One region of the Kribbella endophytica genome, then DNA from elsewhere that is predicted to be linked to it. Evidence: riboswitches for the same ligand, from Rfam matches in the RefSeq annotation. Region 1 holds a riboswitch; the other holds the start of a gene.
The links. A riboswitch is a leader RNA that binds a small molecule or an ion and turns the genes downstream of it on or off. The one in region 1 is predicted to bind cobalamin.
Positions count from the first base shown of each region.

Region 1 (7,324 bases):
GTCGTGATCGGCAAGACCGCCCGCTACCTGACCTCCGACGAGGAGGCGCTGGCCTGCATCGCCGGGTACACGGTCTCCAACGACGTCTCCGAGCGCGCCTTCCAGCTGGAGGTGTCCGGCGGCCAGTGGTCGAAGGGCAAGTGCTGCGAGACCTTCAACCCGCTCGGCCCGGTGCTGGTCCCGGCCGACGAGGTCGGCGACCCGCAGGCGCTGGACCTGAAGTCGTTCGTCAACGGCGAGCCGCGGCAGGCCTCCAACACCCGCGACATGATCTTCTCGGTCGCCGCGCTGGTCCGCGACCTGTCGCAGTACATGACGCTCGACCCGGGCGACATCGTCAACACCGGTACGCCGGAGGGCGTCGCGCTGTCCGGCCGCTTCCCGTACCTGGCGCCGGGCGACGTCGTCGAGTGCGAGATCCAGGGCCTCGGGCGGCAGCGCCAGGAGCTCCGGCAGGCCTGACCCGCCGATCACCCCGCCGCCGTATTCCGGTGGCGGGGTGAGCCGTCGGTGCGGCATCGTCTGCCGCATGACTTCGATCGTGCGCACGGTGACCTTCGACGCGGCCGACCCGTACGGGCTGGCCGGGTTCTGGCTGCAGGTGTTCGGCGTCGAGCGGCCGGACGACGACTTCCCCGACGACCCCTACGCCGCGGTGGACACCGGGCCGGTGAAGCTCCTGTTCGAGCGCAACAACGACCCCAAGCGCGCCAAGAACCGGGTGCACCTCGACCTCGAGCCGGACATCCCGCGCGACCAGGAGGTCGAGCGGCTGGTCGGCCTGGGCGCGACGATCGAGCACGACCACCGCGAAGCGAACGGCTTGGGCTTCGTGGTGATGCTCGACCCGGCCGGCAACGAGTTCTGCGTGCTCCGCTCGGCTGCCGAGCGTGCAGCGACCAGCTGACTAGACGATCTCCGGGGTCTGTCCCGAGAGCGTGAGCCGCCACTCGCCGTCCCAGCCGTGCACGACGATGCCGTAGCCGTCGCGGGTCGCCGAGGCCCGGTGGTGCCGGCCCTCGACCGGCTGGACCTCCGCCTGCCAGCCGCGACCGGTCAGCGCCGCCACAGCCGCCTTGACCTCGCCCTCCGGGTCGATCACCGTCGGGTCGCCGTTCTCCACGGTGATCAGGCAGACCGACTGCGGCCCGTCCCCGTCCTCCAGCACGTGCGGGTTCACCGGGCCCACGTCGTGCGTGACGACGCCCTGCTGGCCCGGTACGGCGGCCGCCGCCACTGCGAGCAGCTCCTCGCGAAGGAGGTCGCGGGCCTCGGTCAGCGTCATCGGGTAGGTCCTTCCGGTCGTCTGGTGACGCCCGGGCTCGGCGCACGCCGTACCCGGGCTCCGTCGTTCACAGGTTCTGGCCGCGCGGTGCTGAGCTTGCCGAGCGCCCGTACGCCGTCGAACACCTTCGCCAGCGGTACGGCGGCCGGACTGGCCGCCGCCTGACGCAGCGGCTCGGCCCAGGACACCCCTGGCAGCACCCGGCTCTCCTCCTCCGGCGTCGTGCTCGTCAGGGTCACCGCCCGCAGGTCGCGGCGGATGATCCGGCCGATGTTGCGCATCGACTCGCTGTCGTGGACGAAGTAGCTCACATGACCGCGGACGGGCACCTTGCCGTCGTTGGTCTCGAACCGGATCGCGTCGGGGAACGACGCCGGGTCCGGGCCGTGCGGTTCGGCGTACGAGATGAAGTCGCCGGGCGCCCGCGCGACGTACAGCGGCACCCCCTTCGGGACGAAGTCGGCCGCGCTGCGCACGCCCGGCTCGACGCCGGGGCAGCCGGTCAGGATCACCCGGTCGAAGCGCACTCCCTCACGCAGCATCGCCTGGCCGGCCACCTGGCCGCCGTAGCTGTTGCCGATCAGGATCCGGTCCGCGTCGGGCCTGACCTCGGTGCCGAGCCCGGCGGCGAACTTCGCCAGCGGGCGCGCCGCCGCGATCGAGCTCTCCTTCGACATCGCCCCTTCGAGGGTGAGTGGAGCGTCGTACCCGAGCCAGACCACCGTCGCCGATCCCGGCCCGGACTCCGTCTGCAGGTCCTGGGCGCGCGCCATCTGCGAGCGCACCTTGTCGAGGTTGTTGTTCATCCCGGGCACCAGGACGCTCACCCGGTCGGCCGCGGCCAGGTCGCCGAGCACCTCGGCCATCCGGCCCTGGCCCTCGGGCTCGACCAGCAGGAACTGCCGGTGCACCGGGACCTCGATCCTGTTGCCCTCGGCATCGACGTCCAGCCGCTTCCCGACCGGCTGCAGCATCTCGGAGAGCGTGTTGAACCGGATCACCTCGTCGGTGGAGGCGCTGTCGAGGTTCGCTCGAAGCCTCTCGTGCGCGTCGACCAGGCGGAGGTGGTTGGCGCGGTACCGCAGCTGGGCCGGTACGCCGTCGAGCCCACCGACCTCACGGATCCGGCTCTCCGCGAGCGCCCACGCGGCATCCGCCGGGAGCGCGTCGAAGTAGTCCCTGACCTCCCGCGCGGACTTCTCGGGCGGCAGATCGGTCACACGGTCCAGCAGTTCGTCGAAGCTCATCGTCATCCTCTGGGGCGTTGGGATGCTTTGGGCGAACGATAAACCGCGGTGAACCGGTTTGTCAGTGCAAGTTGAGTGACCAGGAGGTGGCGTGGGCGGAAAGGCCCACGGTCGCCAGCGGGCGGACGTCGACGTACCGGAGCGATTCGGCCGGGGCCTCCAGCGCGTAGAGCACCGCCGCACGCACCACGGCCGGGTGGACCACAGCAACGACCGTACGGCGCTCAGCGTGGCCCGGGTCCTCGGTCAGGTCGCCCAGCCAGTCGGCGACGCGAGCGATGAGGTCGTTGGCCGTCTCCCCGGCGGGCGGAGCCGTGTGGGGCCGCTCCAGCCACGCCGAGACCGCTGCCGTCTCCGTGACCAGCAGCTCCTCCAGGTCGCGGCCGGTCCAGTCGCCGTACTCGCGGTCGCGCAGTGCGCCGACCACGACCGGCTGCAGGCCGATCGCCTCGGCCGTCAGGATCGCGGCGGGCTCTGGCCCGCAGTACGTCGTACCGGCGTCGACCCGCAGGTCGCGGGCCGCCTCCAGGCTCGCCTGGTCCGGCGCGGGCTCTCCACCGAGGACGAGCCCGCGCAGACCAGGCGTCAGCGCATGCGCGACCAGGGTCAGCGTTGTCGTCACGCGGCGACGGTCTCCTTGGTCACCTTGGAGTTACGATCCACCAACGCAGCGTAACCGAATCCCAGCAAGGTCCACAGCACCGCCTGCGTGCCGAGCGAGGCGAACCGGAACTGCCACAGCAGCGTCGCCGGGAACGACCCGGGCACCTCGTTGATCGCCGGCAGGATCAGGTACGCCGCGACGATCGTCACCACGAAGGCGAGACCTCCGCCGGCCAGCCGGATCCAGGGCGCGTCGCCGAAGCGCTGCGCCCAGCGGGCCGCCGCGACGCCGGCCCAGACCGCGAGCAGGCCGATCACGAGCGTCAGCAGGTACGTGACCGTGCGCTTGGTGATCGTCTCCGGGTCGCCGACCGCGGGCGGGTTGGGCGGGTACTTGAGGAACGGCACGAGCACGATCCCGACGAAGCCCGCGGCAGCCAGCCCGAGGGCGGCGTACGAGTCGCTGGGGGTGCGCAGCCGGCGGCGGAGCAGCGCGAAACCGACGGCGAAGATGCCGCCGAGCGCCACGCCGTACAGGCTGGTGGCCAGGAAGAGGCCGAAGCGCTGGCCGTTGCGGCTGACGAGGGGTTCCTCTTCCTCGGCGGCCGGAGCTTGAGCGGCGGGTTCCTCGCCGTGGGTGTGCGCGGCGCCGCCGGCTTCCTCGATCGCGATCGCGGCGTCGATGTGCGGTTCGCCCATCACGTACGCGAAGGTTCCGGCCAGCAGGCCGGCGAAGAGGCCGACGATCAGTCCGCGCACCAGGAGATTTCCGAAGGTACGCATGACGGTCCTGTCAGATGTTCAGCCCGAGCGAGTCGGGAACGGGAGTACGGAGAACTGCAGGACGTCAGTGGCAGGGCACGCCGAGCAGGTGCCGGCCGTCGTGCATGAGTTCGTGCATGTACATCCCGGACTGGGAGATCGCGCCCTGGTCGAAGGCGACCAAGTAGGCCAGGACCAGCAGCAGGCCGACGGTGAGCAGGGCGACCGCGAGCAGGCGCGGCGAAACGGCCGGTACGGCGACCGAGCGAGCAGGAGCAGACATGTGAGGACCTCCTGGGGAAGTGCGCGTCCCCATCGAAAGGCTGCGAGTGCCCGAGCGTCCTGACTCACGAGCAGCTGCTCGCTCACAGTGGCGCGGCCGTACCGGTCTTTCACCGGTTTCCCTCATGGCACCGCAGGTTGACCTTTGAACGGTAGCGGCCGGGTTCGTGACAGGTCAACGGACACCGGCGCGGCGGTGATGTTCCCCACCTGGTGAGATCACCTCGTCCGCCGGGCCGTCTGCGCCTAGCCTGACGGGATGCCGTCCGCTCATCACTTGGTGGCCTTCGCCGTCACCGCACTGATCGTGATCGTCGTCCCGGGGCCGAGCGTCCTGTTCATCGTCGGGCGCGCCCTGGCCGTCGGTCGCCGGGAGGCGATGCTGACGATGGTCGGCAACACGGTCGGCGCCGCGTTCCTGCTGGTCGCCGTCGCCCTCGGGCTGGGAACGCTGATCGCGGCGAGCGCGATCGCGCTGACCGTCGTGAAGCTGGCCGGCGCGGCGTACCTGATCTACCTCGGCATCCACGCCTTCCGTACTCGCAAGTCCCTGGCTACGGCTCTGACCGGTGGAGTCCGGCCGGCGAACACTCGCCGAGTCCTGCGTCAGGGCTTCCTCGTCGGCGTGACCAACGCGAAGACCGCGGTCTTCTTCGCCGCCGTACTCCCCCAGTTCGTCGACCCGGCTGCCGGTGCGGCGACGCTGCAGATCCTGCTGCTCGGGCTGGTCTTCATCCTGATCGCCCTGATCTCGGACACCGTCTGGGCAGTGGCCGCGGGCTCGGCCCGGGACTGGTTCGCCCGGTCACCTCGCCGCCTCGAGCTGGTCGGCGGCACCGGAGGCCTGATGATCATCGGCCTCGGCGCCAGCATCGCCGTCAGCGGCTCGAAAGACTAGTCCGCCGAGCAGCGAAGACACCGACGACAGCCAGTACGGCGGGCAGGCCGAACGCGGTCAGGAACGCCGTCGTCGGCGAGTGCGGCTCGATCGCCGCGAAGAGCGAACCACCGATCGCCAGCACCGTTGCTGTGAGCAACGAGTCGCTGAGCTGCAGGGCCGAGCTGTTCGCACCTTGCTGCTCGAGGGTCGAGTACTCCAGGACGAGCACCGACACGGTCGGGAACACGGTCCCCAGTCCCAGCCCGGCCAGCGCCCAGCCGAGGACGCCGACCACGACCGGGACCCGGTCGTCCAGCGTGGCAGCCGCGACCCCGATCCCCAGCAGGACCGAAACCATGCCCGCCTGCAAGAACACCCGGTGCTCGAACGGCTGGTTCGGACGGCCCCGGTACCAGGACGCCGCAGACCAGCTCAGCGCGCTGACGGTCAAGGCCAGTCCCGCGAACGCCGGCGACAGCCCTCGCTCCCGGGTGAGCATCAGCGGCAGGAACACCTCGGCGCCGAAGCCGGCCGCCGCGACCAGGCCGCGCAGCGCGATCACTGCCGGAAGCCCGGCGCGGATCGTGAACGTCCCCTTCGGCAGCAGCTTCGGGGCGAACACCACCACCGCGGCCAAGCCGACCGCAAGCAGGATCAGCTGGACAGCGCCGTGCTGCTGGCCGCCGTAGTGCAGCAGCCCCACGCCGATCGCGGCGCCAACGGCGTACCAGGCCTGCCGGGTCCAGAGCCTGCCCGACCGCGTCACGCGCTCGCCCTTGGAGAGGCCGGGCCGCATGATCAGCGCCGCCGGAACCGCCAGGACCGGTACGGCCAGGAAGACGATCCGCCAGTTCGTGTGCTCGACGATCAGCCCGGCGATCGCCGGGCCGACCAAGGACGGGACGACCCAGCCGGTCGAGAAGGCGGCGAAGACCCGCGGCCGGAGCTCGGCCGGGTAGAGATGCCCGACGACGACGTACAGGGCGACGGTCAGCAGCCCACCACCGAATCCCTGGATCACCCGGCCGATGACCAGGACCTCCATGGTCGGCGCGAGTCCGGCGATCATCAGGCCCGCCAGGAACCAGCCGGTGCCGTGCCAGAGCGGGCGCGTCGGGCCCTTGAGGTCGGACCAGGTGCCGGAGACCACCATCGCGATGACGCCCGACGCGAGCGGGCCGCCGAACGCCAGCGCGTACAGCGAAAGCCCGTCGAGGGACTGCGCGACGGTCGGCATCGCGGTCGTCACAGCGAGGGCCTCGAACGCGACGAGCGTGATCAGCGCGACCATCCCGACGGTCAGCGCACGGTACTGCGGGGCGAGAACTCCGGGCGGGCGGGGCGCTGCGATCGTCGTGGTCATGCCGAGTACTCTCGGACTTCAAGCGCCCTTGAAGTCAACCGTTCGGCTACAGAACGGCGGCCAGCACCAGTGCGAGGATCGGCGGCACCGCCTGGATCGCGGCGGACTTGGCCATCCGGCGGTCCGAGCCGATCAGCACGAGCCCGGCGCCGAGCATGCACGCGCACGAGAACAGCGCGATCGCGTGGCCGCGGTCGCCGCCGGCGATCAGACCACCGATCGCACCGGCCGCCAGGAACAGGTTGTAGAACCCCTGGTTGAAGGCCCACGGCCGCGCTGCCTCGGCCTCTGCCTCGGTCTTGATCAGGAACCGCTTCTGGACGTTCGGATTGCGGAAGAGCACGCTCTCCAGTGCGAAGAAGACCAGGTGCAGGACCCCGGCCAGGGCAACGAAGATCTGCGCGACGGTGTTCACCTGCGAACCGTACCGCCCGGATGCCCCCGGCAACAGAACGTCACCGGTGACGAGTTCGTGCCGACTTGCCGTACGGCGCTACTTCCAGTCAGCAGCGAAGGCGCGCGCGGGGTTGGTGACGAAGATCTGCCCGATCGCGTCCTCGCTGATCCGGCGGGTGAGCCGCGGGCGCAGATTCGTCAACAGGTACGGCATTCCCGGGCCCTCACCGGTCGCCAGCCGAGCCCGCGCGGTCGTCGTGTCGCCGCCGAGCAGCAGCTGCTCGGCGTACCCGGCCTCGACGAGCGCCGCCAGGCAGTCGACCATCCGCCAGTCGGTGGCGTGATTGGCCCGCGACGGCCCGTCGAAGGCGAGGAACGCACCGCGCGCCGCCAGCTCCTGGTGGACCTGGTGGTCGGGGAAGCGGTTGAGGTGGCCGAGCACGATCCGGTCCGGAGCAACCCCGTGTCCTTCGAGGCGGTCCAGTACGGCGTCCGCTCCGGTGCCC
Region 1 is NZ_BAAGUR010000001.1:1,087,626-1,094,949, forward strand. Features, by position in the region: gene ACYVIO_RS05205 (fumarylacetoacetate hydrolase family protein) at 1-462, shown strand, start outside; gene ACYVIO_RS05210 (VOC family protein) at 530-907, shown strand; gene ACYVIO_RS05215 (hypothetical protein) at 908-1,285, opposite strand; gene ACYVIO_RS05220 (alpha/beta hydrolase) at 1,282-2,532, opposite strand; gene ACYVIO_RS05225 (histidine phosphatase family protein) at 2,594-3,154, opposite strand; gene ACYVIO_RS05230 (CbtA family protein) at 3,151-3,918, opposite strand; gene ACYVIO_RS05235 (CbtB domain-containing protein) at 3,983-4,180, opposite strand; cobalamin riboswitch at 4,212-4,348, opposite strand; gene ACYVIO_RS05240 (LysE family translocator) at 4,439-5,077, shown strand; gene ACYVIO_RS05245 (MFS transporter) at 5,058-6,422, opposite strand; gene ACYVIO_RS05250 (DUF1304 domain-containing protein) at 6,469-6,837, opposite strand; gene ACYVIO_RS05255 (phosphotriesterase family protein) at 6,916-7,324, opposite strand, start outside.

Region 2 (7,324 bases), 870 kb from region 1:
ACGACCAGGCCGGACGGCTTCTTGCCGTTGGTGTTGCTGTGCCAGATCGCGCGGGTGCTGAGGAAGACGACCAGGTTGCCGTCGCGCTGCAGCGAGATCGACGAGCCCTTGACGTTCGTCGCGGTCGACCACAGGGCGGTCTTGCCCTGGTACAGCACGGCGTTGCCGTCCTTCTGCATGACGAACGTGTACTTGTTGTTCCACGACCGACGGTACTGCCCCGGGCGCAGGATCTCGCCGGGCTTCAGCGTGAACGGCACCCCGCTCTGCACCTGCATCGGCGCGGCGGCCGTCGTCGGGCTCGCGTTCGCGGCGACCGGCGCCAGCAGCGCCGTACCGAGTGCCACCGAGCCGGCGGCGACGAGGGCGAGGGCCCGGGTTCGGACCGTCGTGGTCGAGATCATCTGGTGTCCTGTCTGTGCTCCGGGCGCCGAGCCTTCCCCCGCGCCGTTGATGTTGACGCCGGCTGAGGCCGTTTGGTTCCGGTCCAGACCGCGTCCAGAGCCGACGGTAGGGGCGAAATAGGGTCGTCGCGGTGCGCCACCGGGTGCCACTATGTGCCAGTGGCAACAAGTTTCCGCGAGCGCGTGGACCGTCTGAAGGTCGATCTGACCCCGTGGCGGGCGTCCCGCGACTTCCGGATCCTGGTGATCTCGGGCTCGGTCTTCTTCCTCGGCGGCATGGTCGGGTACGTCGCACTGCCGTTCCAGCTCTACCAGCTGACCGGCTCCAACTTCGCGGTCGGCGCGATGGGGCTGGTGACGATCGCGCCGCTGGTGATCTTCGGCCTGTACGGCGGGGCGCTGGCCGACCACGTCGACCGGCGCAAGATGCTGATCCTGACCGGCATGGCGCAGGTGGTGATCTGCGCGGCCCTGCTGGCGAACACGCTGCTCGCGAGCCCGCAGGTGTGGGTGATCTACGTCTGCGGTGCGCTCAACGCGATCGCGTCGTCGTTGCAGCGGCCGTCGCGGGAGGCACTGTTCCCGCGCGTCGTACGGCACGAGGACATGCCGGCCGCGGTCACGCTCAACTCGCTGATCCTGCAGGTCGGCCAGCTCGCGGGGCCGGCGCTTGGCGGCGTACTGGTTGGGACGGCCGGTGTGATGTGGGCGTACGCCGTGGAGCTGGCCGGGCTGGTGATCGCGACCCTGCTGTTCATGCTGCTGGGGTCGTACAAACCGAGCGAGCACAGCACGCCACCGAGCCTGCGAGCGATCGGGGACGGGATCAAGTACGCGTTCCGAAGGCGCGACCTGCTCGGGACGTACGCCGTGGACATGGTCGGCATGTTCCTCGCGATGCCGATCGTGCTGTTCCCGGCGTTCGCGACCGAGGTCTTGAAGGAACCCAAGTTGCTGGGACTCCTCTACAGCGCGGAGGCCGTCGGCGCGATGCTCGCGACCCTGACCAGCGGCTGGGCTCGCCGAGTCCACCACCACGGCCGCGCGGTCGTGATCGCCACCATCACGTGGGGTGCTTCGGTCGGTGTCGCAGGACTCGCGCCGAACATCTGGTTCGCGATCGCGATGTTCGCGGTGGCCGGCGGCGCCGACATGGTCTCCGGCCTCTTCCGCGCCGTCATCTGGAACCAGACCATCCCCGACGAGATGCGCGGCCGCCTGGCCGGCATCGAAATGCTGTCGTACTCGCTGGGCCCCCTGGGCGGCCAGTCCCGCTCCGGCCTCGTCGCCGACCTCACCAGCGTCCGCACCTCCATCGTCAGCGGCGGCATCCTCTGCGTAGCCGGCGTCATCGGCACCGCGGTCTGGCTCAAGGACTTCTGGCGCTACGACGCCCGCACCGACGAACACGCGGTCCGAGAACGAGAACTCCGCGCCACCCCGGGTTAAGGCAGAGCAGGGAAAGATGCCGATTCATCCCGATCGGCTTGACCTTCACATTGGTGTGACCCCATACCGTCCTGCGGTATGACATCAGGGACAACCCGGCGACGGGCCTCGATCATCCATGGCTACGCGGCATCGCCTGAGGATCACTGGTTCGGTTGGCTGGGACAGCAACTCGAGGCGGACGGATTCTCGGTCACGATCGCGCGCCTGCCGAGCCCGCAGGAGCCGGACGCCGTGCAGTGGGCGGCAGCCGTGAGCGCCGATGTCGGGGTCCCGGACGAGGGCTCGATCATCGTCGCGCACAGCCTGGGGTGCCTGGCGGTTCTTCGGCATCTCCGGTCGCTGCCGGCCGGCTGGCGCCTGGGAACCCTCGTGCTGGTCTCGGGGTTCGTAGACCCGCTGCCCGCGCTTCCCGAACTGGACGGCTTCATCGGCGACGGCTGTGACGTGGAGGGGATCAGCGCGTACGTCGACCAACTGACGATCATCCGGTCGGACGCGGATCCGTTGGTCTCGCCTGCGCACACCGACCGCCTGGCCGGCCTGCTCGGGACCTCCGCAGCAGTCGTCCCGGGAGCCGGTCACTTCCTCGCTGCCGATGGCGTCGAGGCACTGCCTGAAGCCCTCGAAGCGATCACCTCGGACAGGAGCCCAAGTCAGGTCGGTTGAGGTACGGCAGCAGCCCGGTCAGGGCCTCGCGATCCTGCGCTACGCCGTCGGGAAGTAGCAGCTGCGGCTAGAGTCGGGTCACCATGCGTATCCGTCCAGTAGTTGTCTTTGCCTTGACCGGTCTGGCCGTCGCCGGCTGTGGTGGTGGGAGCGGTGAAACCGCGCCGAGTGTGCCGCCGCTGGTCTCGGTCAGTACGACGCCAACCGAGACACCGAGCGAGACCCCGTCGGATACGCCGAGCGTGCCGCCGACCGCGCAGGCCGCGGACACGTTGTGCGTGCGGATGGACCAGTCGCTGGTGCAGACGACGTTGGCCGCGCCGGCGGTGACGATCCCGCAGACGCCGGTGCCGGCCGAGATCGGGTTGCCCAGCTTCGACATCTGCGAGTTGGGGCTGAGCACGAATCCGGACGGACCGGCGCTTCGGCTCGGGGTTTCGGTGCTGACGGGGACCAAGGCCGACCTGATCGCGGCGCAGCGGGCGTACGCCGCGACGAAGGCCGAACCGGCGCGGGCGATCGCCGTCGGGCAGGGCGGCTACGGGACGAGCAAGTTCGCCGTGTTCTTGCTGGGCACGCATCTCTACAAGGTCGAGGGACCGGCGGCGACGCCGACCAAGTACGTCGTACTGGCGCAGGAGGCCGCGCGCCAGGCCGCGGGTCTGCCGGAGGCAGCGCCGCTGATCACCCGCACGGAATGCGACCGCGGGACGAACGCCGCCGCCAAGGTGATGGGCACCGTGGCCACGGCCCGCCGCGACAGCGCGACGCCCGCGGGCGACGTCGTCTGCGGCTGGATCACCGCGACCTCTGTGCTCTACACGACCGCCCGGCGGGTTCCCGACGCCGAGGCGGCGATGGCCGCGGTCCGCAAGGCGCCGACGTCGCAGTCGGTCCCGCTCGGCGACGAGGGGTACGTCGACACCGCCACCGGCCGCGGCACGATCCGCGTCGGCACCGACAAGATCGCCGACCTGGTCCCGCTCCCCGGCAGCAAGGTGAAGACCGACGACATGGTCACCTTCGCCCTCGCGATCTCCCCGCTCTACACCCGCTGACGCCTGTACGGCGTACGCGCCTGCCGATCGCCCTGCGGCGGCGGTCGCCTGTACGTCGTACGCGCCTCCGCCGATCGCCCTGCGGCGGCGTCGCCGACTGCTGCCGACGCTGTCCGTGGACCACGTGCTGCGACTGAGTCGCAGCGTGGGTTACGGTGTGGCGGTCGTGGTGTTCGGGAAGCCGGTGGAGTACCGGCGCGGCCCTCGCCACTGTGATCGGGATTGTCCGCTGAGCGTTCACCAGGTGTGAGACCACTGGCCCGGAGGGGCTGGGAAGGTCAGCTCGGCGGATGCGGTCGTCCCGTCAGCCAGGAGACCGGCCACGACGCGTCCCGTCCACGAGGTGTTGGAGGAACGGTCGCCATGGCCGTCGTACCCAAGGCAGTGCTTGCTGCCGTTTTCCTGTCCCTGATCGCTGCCTGCGGAACCGCCGGCGCCGACGAAGGTCCGAGCGCGAGCGCGACGACCGTGAAGAACTGCGGGCTCGACGTCACCGTCGACGGACCCCCGAAGCGGGTGTTCGCGGCGTACCAGCCGGCCATCGAGATGGCGCACGCGCTGGGCATCTCCGACCGCCTGGTCGGCACCGCGTTCCTCGACTCCGAGCCGCTGCCGGAGTACGTCGCCGCGCAGCAGGACCGCAAGTACTACAAGAACATGCCGAGCCGCGAGGAGCTGCTCAGCCTGAACCCGGACTTCGTGCTGTCCGGCTTCAACGACATCTTCAACGCGGCCGGCAGCGACGGCAGCTTCGGCAGCCGCAAGTCGCTGTCCGACCTCGGCGTCCAGACGTGGATCTTCAGCCCGCTGTGCCCGACCGCGGACGGCAAGGGCGACGAGGCGATCGACCCGTCGACGGTCTCGATGGACAACGTGTACGCCGATCTGCGCGACCTGGGCAAGCTGTTCGGCGCGAGCGACAAGGCCGAGCAGGTGATCGCGGACCAGAAGACGCGGATCGCCGCGGTCGAGGCGAAGGTGAAGAGCGCCGGCAAGCCGACGGTCGCGATCGTGCGGCCCGGGCTCGAGGGCGGCGGGATGACCGTGTCCGGTGGGCCGGACTTCGGCACGGTGCTGATCAAGCAGGCCGGTGGGGTGAACGCGTTCGCGGGGCTGACCTCGAAGCGGAACGTGAAGATCAGCGTCGAGGAGTTCATCAAGGCCGACCCGGACTACGTGCTGATCAGCGCCTGCTGCGACGCGACGCTGACCGAGGCCCAAGGGCAGCCGGACGTCGACAAGCTGATGACGAACCCGGCGTTCGCGAACCTGACAGCGGTCAAGAACAAGCAGGTCGTCCCGTGGTTGTTCGCGCACCACTCGGCCGGCGTCCGCGGCGCGAACTCGACCGAACTGATCGCGAAGATCATCCATCCCGACCTGATCAAGTGACCGCGCAGACCACTGACGGCCGACCGGGATTTGCCGGTCGGCCGGGAGCTGGCGATCGCACGGAGGGTCCTCGGGACGCTGGCGTTCGCCGGGGATCTGATGGCCGGCGCGGAGCCGACGGCTCTGGGGGCCTTCTGCACCACGGGCTGACGAAGTCCGGTGGGCTCGTGGTCGCCTTCGTCGTACTGCTGGCGGCTGTGCTGTTGTCGTTGCTCGCCGGTACGGAATGGTTCGCGCCTCGGGATGTGTATCTCGCGGCGGCCGACTTCACCGGGTCCGACACCGATCGGGTGATCCGGTACCTGCGCCTGCCGCGGACCGCGACCGGCCTGATGGCAGGCGCGGCGCTCGGCATGGCCGGCGCGCTGATGCAGGGCGTCACGCGCAACGCGTTGGCCGACCCGGGGATCCTCGGCGTCAACGCCGGTGCCGCGGTCGCTGTCGTCGCGGCGATCGGGGTCTTCGGGGTGACGAGCCTGACCGGGTACGTGTGGTTCGCGATGGGCGGCGCGCTGGTGGCGACCGTCGTGGTCTACCTCGTCGGCGCTCTCGGGCGCGGTGGGGCGACGCCGGTCAAACTCGCATTGGCCGGGGCTGCGTTGTCGGCCATGCTCGGGTCGGTCACGTCGGCGGCGACGTTGCTCGATCTGTCGACGCTGAACGAGTTCCGGTTCTGGGTGGTCGGGTCGCTCACGCTGGCGACCGGGCCGATCGTCGGTCAGGCGTTGCCGTTCGTTGCTGTAGGCATCGTGTTGGCGCTGGTGCTCGGCCGGTCGCTGAACCAGCTGGCACTGGGCGAGGAACTGGCGACAACCCTCGGCACCAGAGTCGGGCTTGTCCGAGTGCTGGCAGGACTCGCGATCATGCTGCTGGCCGGTACGGCGACCGCGATGGCGGGCCCGATCGGGTTCGTCGGCCTCGCCGTACCGCATGTCGCGCGAGCGATCGTCGGCGCGGACTACCGCTGGATCCTGCCGTACTCGCTCGTCCTCGCGCCGACGTTGTTGCTGCTCGCGGACGTGGTCGGTCGCCTGGTGGTCCGTCCGGACGAACTGCAGGTCGGCATCATCACAGCGCTGGTCGGAGCCCCGCTCTTCATTGCATTGGTACGCCGGCAAAGGCTGGCCGAGCTGTGAGCCGGGCTGTGCGGATCGGTCCTCTTTCGGGCCGGCTCGATCTCGGCGGGGTGGTCGTCACGCTCCTTGGTCTGCTGGGAGCTGTTGCTGTGGGCGCCTATTCCTTGACGATCGGGGACTACGAGATCCCGCTCGCACAAGTCCTCAGCACGCTCGCGGGTGACGGCTCGCTGATCATGACCGACGTGGTGGTGAACAACCGGCTGCCCCGAGTCCTCGTCGGGCTCGGCGTCGGGTTCGCGTTCGCCGTATCGGGTGCGATCTTCCAGCGGCTCGCGCGGAACCCGCTGGTCAGCCCCGACCTGATCGGAATCAACGCCGGCGCGGCCCTGGCAGCCGTCGTGGTGATCACGATCCTCGGCGCCAGCCCGTTCTGGCTGCCGGTCGGAGCGCTCGGCGGGTCGTTGCTAACGGCAATCACCATCTATCTGTTCGCCTTCAAACGTGGGGTTGCCGGCTATCGGCTGGTGCTGGTCGGGATCGGCGTCACCGCGATCATCGGCTCGCTCACGGCGTACCTGCTGACCCTGGCCGACATCTACACCGCCAAGAGCGCGCTGATGTGGCTGTCCGGCAGTCTCGCCGGGCGGTCCTGGGCGGAGGTGTGGATGATCGGGATCACCTTGCTGGTCCTCCTTCCCGCCGCCGTGGTCGCGTCGCGGCAGCTCCGCCTGCTGGAGCTCGGCGACGACCTCGCCCGGACCCTCGCCGGACGGGTCGAACTGTCCCGCGGTCTGCTGATCGCGATCGGCGTCGGCCTCGCCGCGCTCGCGACCGCTGCCGCTGGGCCGATCGGCTTCGTGGCGCTGGTCGCTCCGCAGATCGCGCGCCGGTTGCTGGCCGAACGCGCTGCCGGACTGCTCGCCTCCGGCGCGATCGGCGCGCTGCTGGTCGTCGCCGCCGATCTCGTGGCGCGCGAGCTGTTCGCGCCGATCCCGTTGCCCGTCGGCGTCGTCACGGCGTTCCTGGGCGCGCCCTACCTGTTGCTGCTGATGGCCCGAGCCAACCGCGTCGGCCGAGGAGGATAACCATGCTGCGCTCCGAGAACCTCAGCCTCGCGTACGACGGAACGCCGGTCGTGCACGACCTCTCGGTCGACATCCCGCAGGGGAAGATCACCGTGATCGTCGGCGCCAACGCCTGCGGGAAGTCCACGCTGCTGCGCGGCCTCGCCCGCCTGCTGGTGCCGCGCGGCGGGACCGTCTACCTGGACGAC
Region 2 is NZ_BAAGUR010000001.1:1,958,577-1,965,900, forward strand. Features, by position in the region: gene ACYVIO_RS09350 (hypothetical protein) at 1-404, opposite strand, end outside; gene ACYVIO_RS09355 (MFS transporter) at 564-1,853, shown strand; gene ACYVIO_RS09360 (RBBP9/YdeN family alpha/beta hydrolase) at 1,932-2,522, shown strand; gene ACYVIO_RS09365 (hypothetical protein) at 2,606-3,580, shown strand; cobalamin riboswitch at 3,731-3,919, shown strand; gene ACYVIO_RS09370 (ABC transporter substrate-binding protein) at 3,944-4,972, shown strand; gene ACYVIO_RS09375 (FecCD family ABC transporter permease) at 5,140-6,108, shown strand; gene ACYVIO_RS09380 (FecCD family ABC transporter permease) at 6,105-7,136, shown strand; gene ACYVIO_RS09385 (ABC transporter ATP-binding protein) at 7,139-7,324, shown strand, end outside.
Region 2: it holds a riboswitch for cobalamin, as region 1 does, so the genes downstream of both, ACYVIO_RS09370 (ABC transporter substrate-binding protein) here and ACYVIO_RS05235 (CbtB domain-containing protein) in region 1, are expected to answer to the same signal.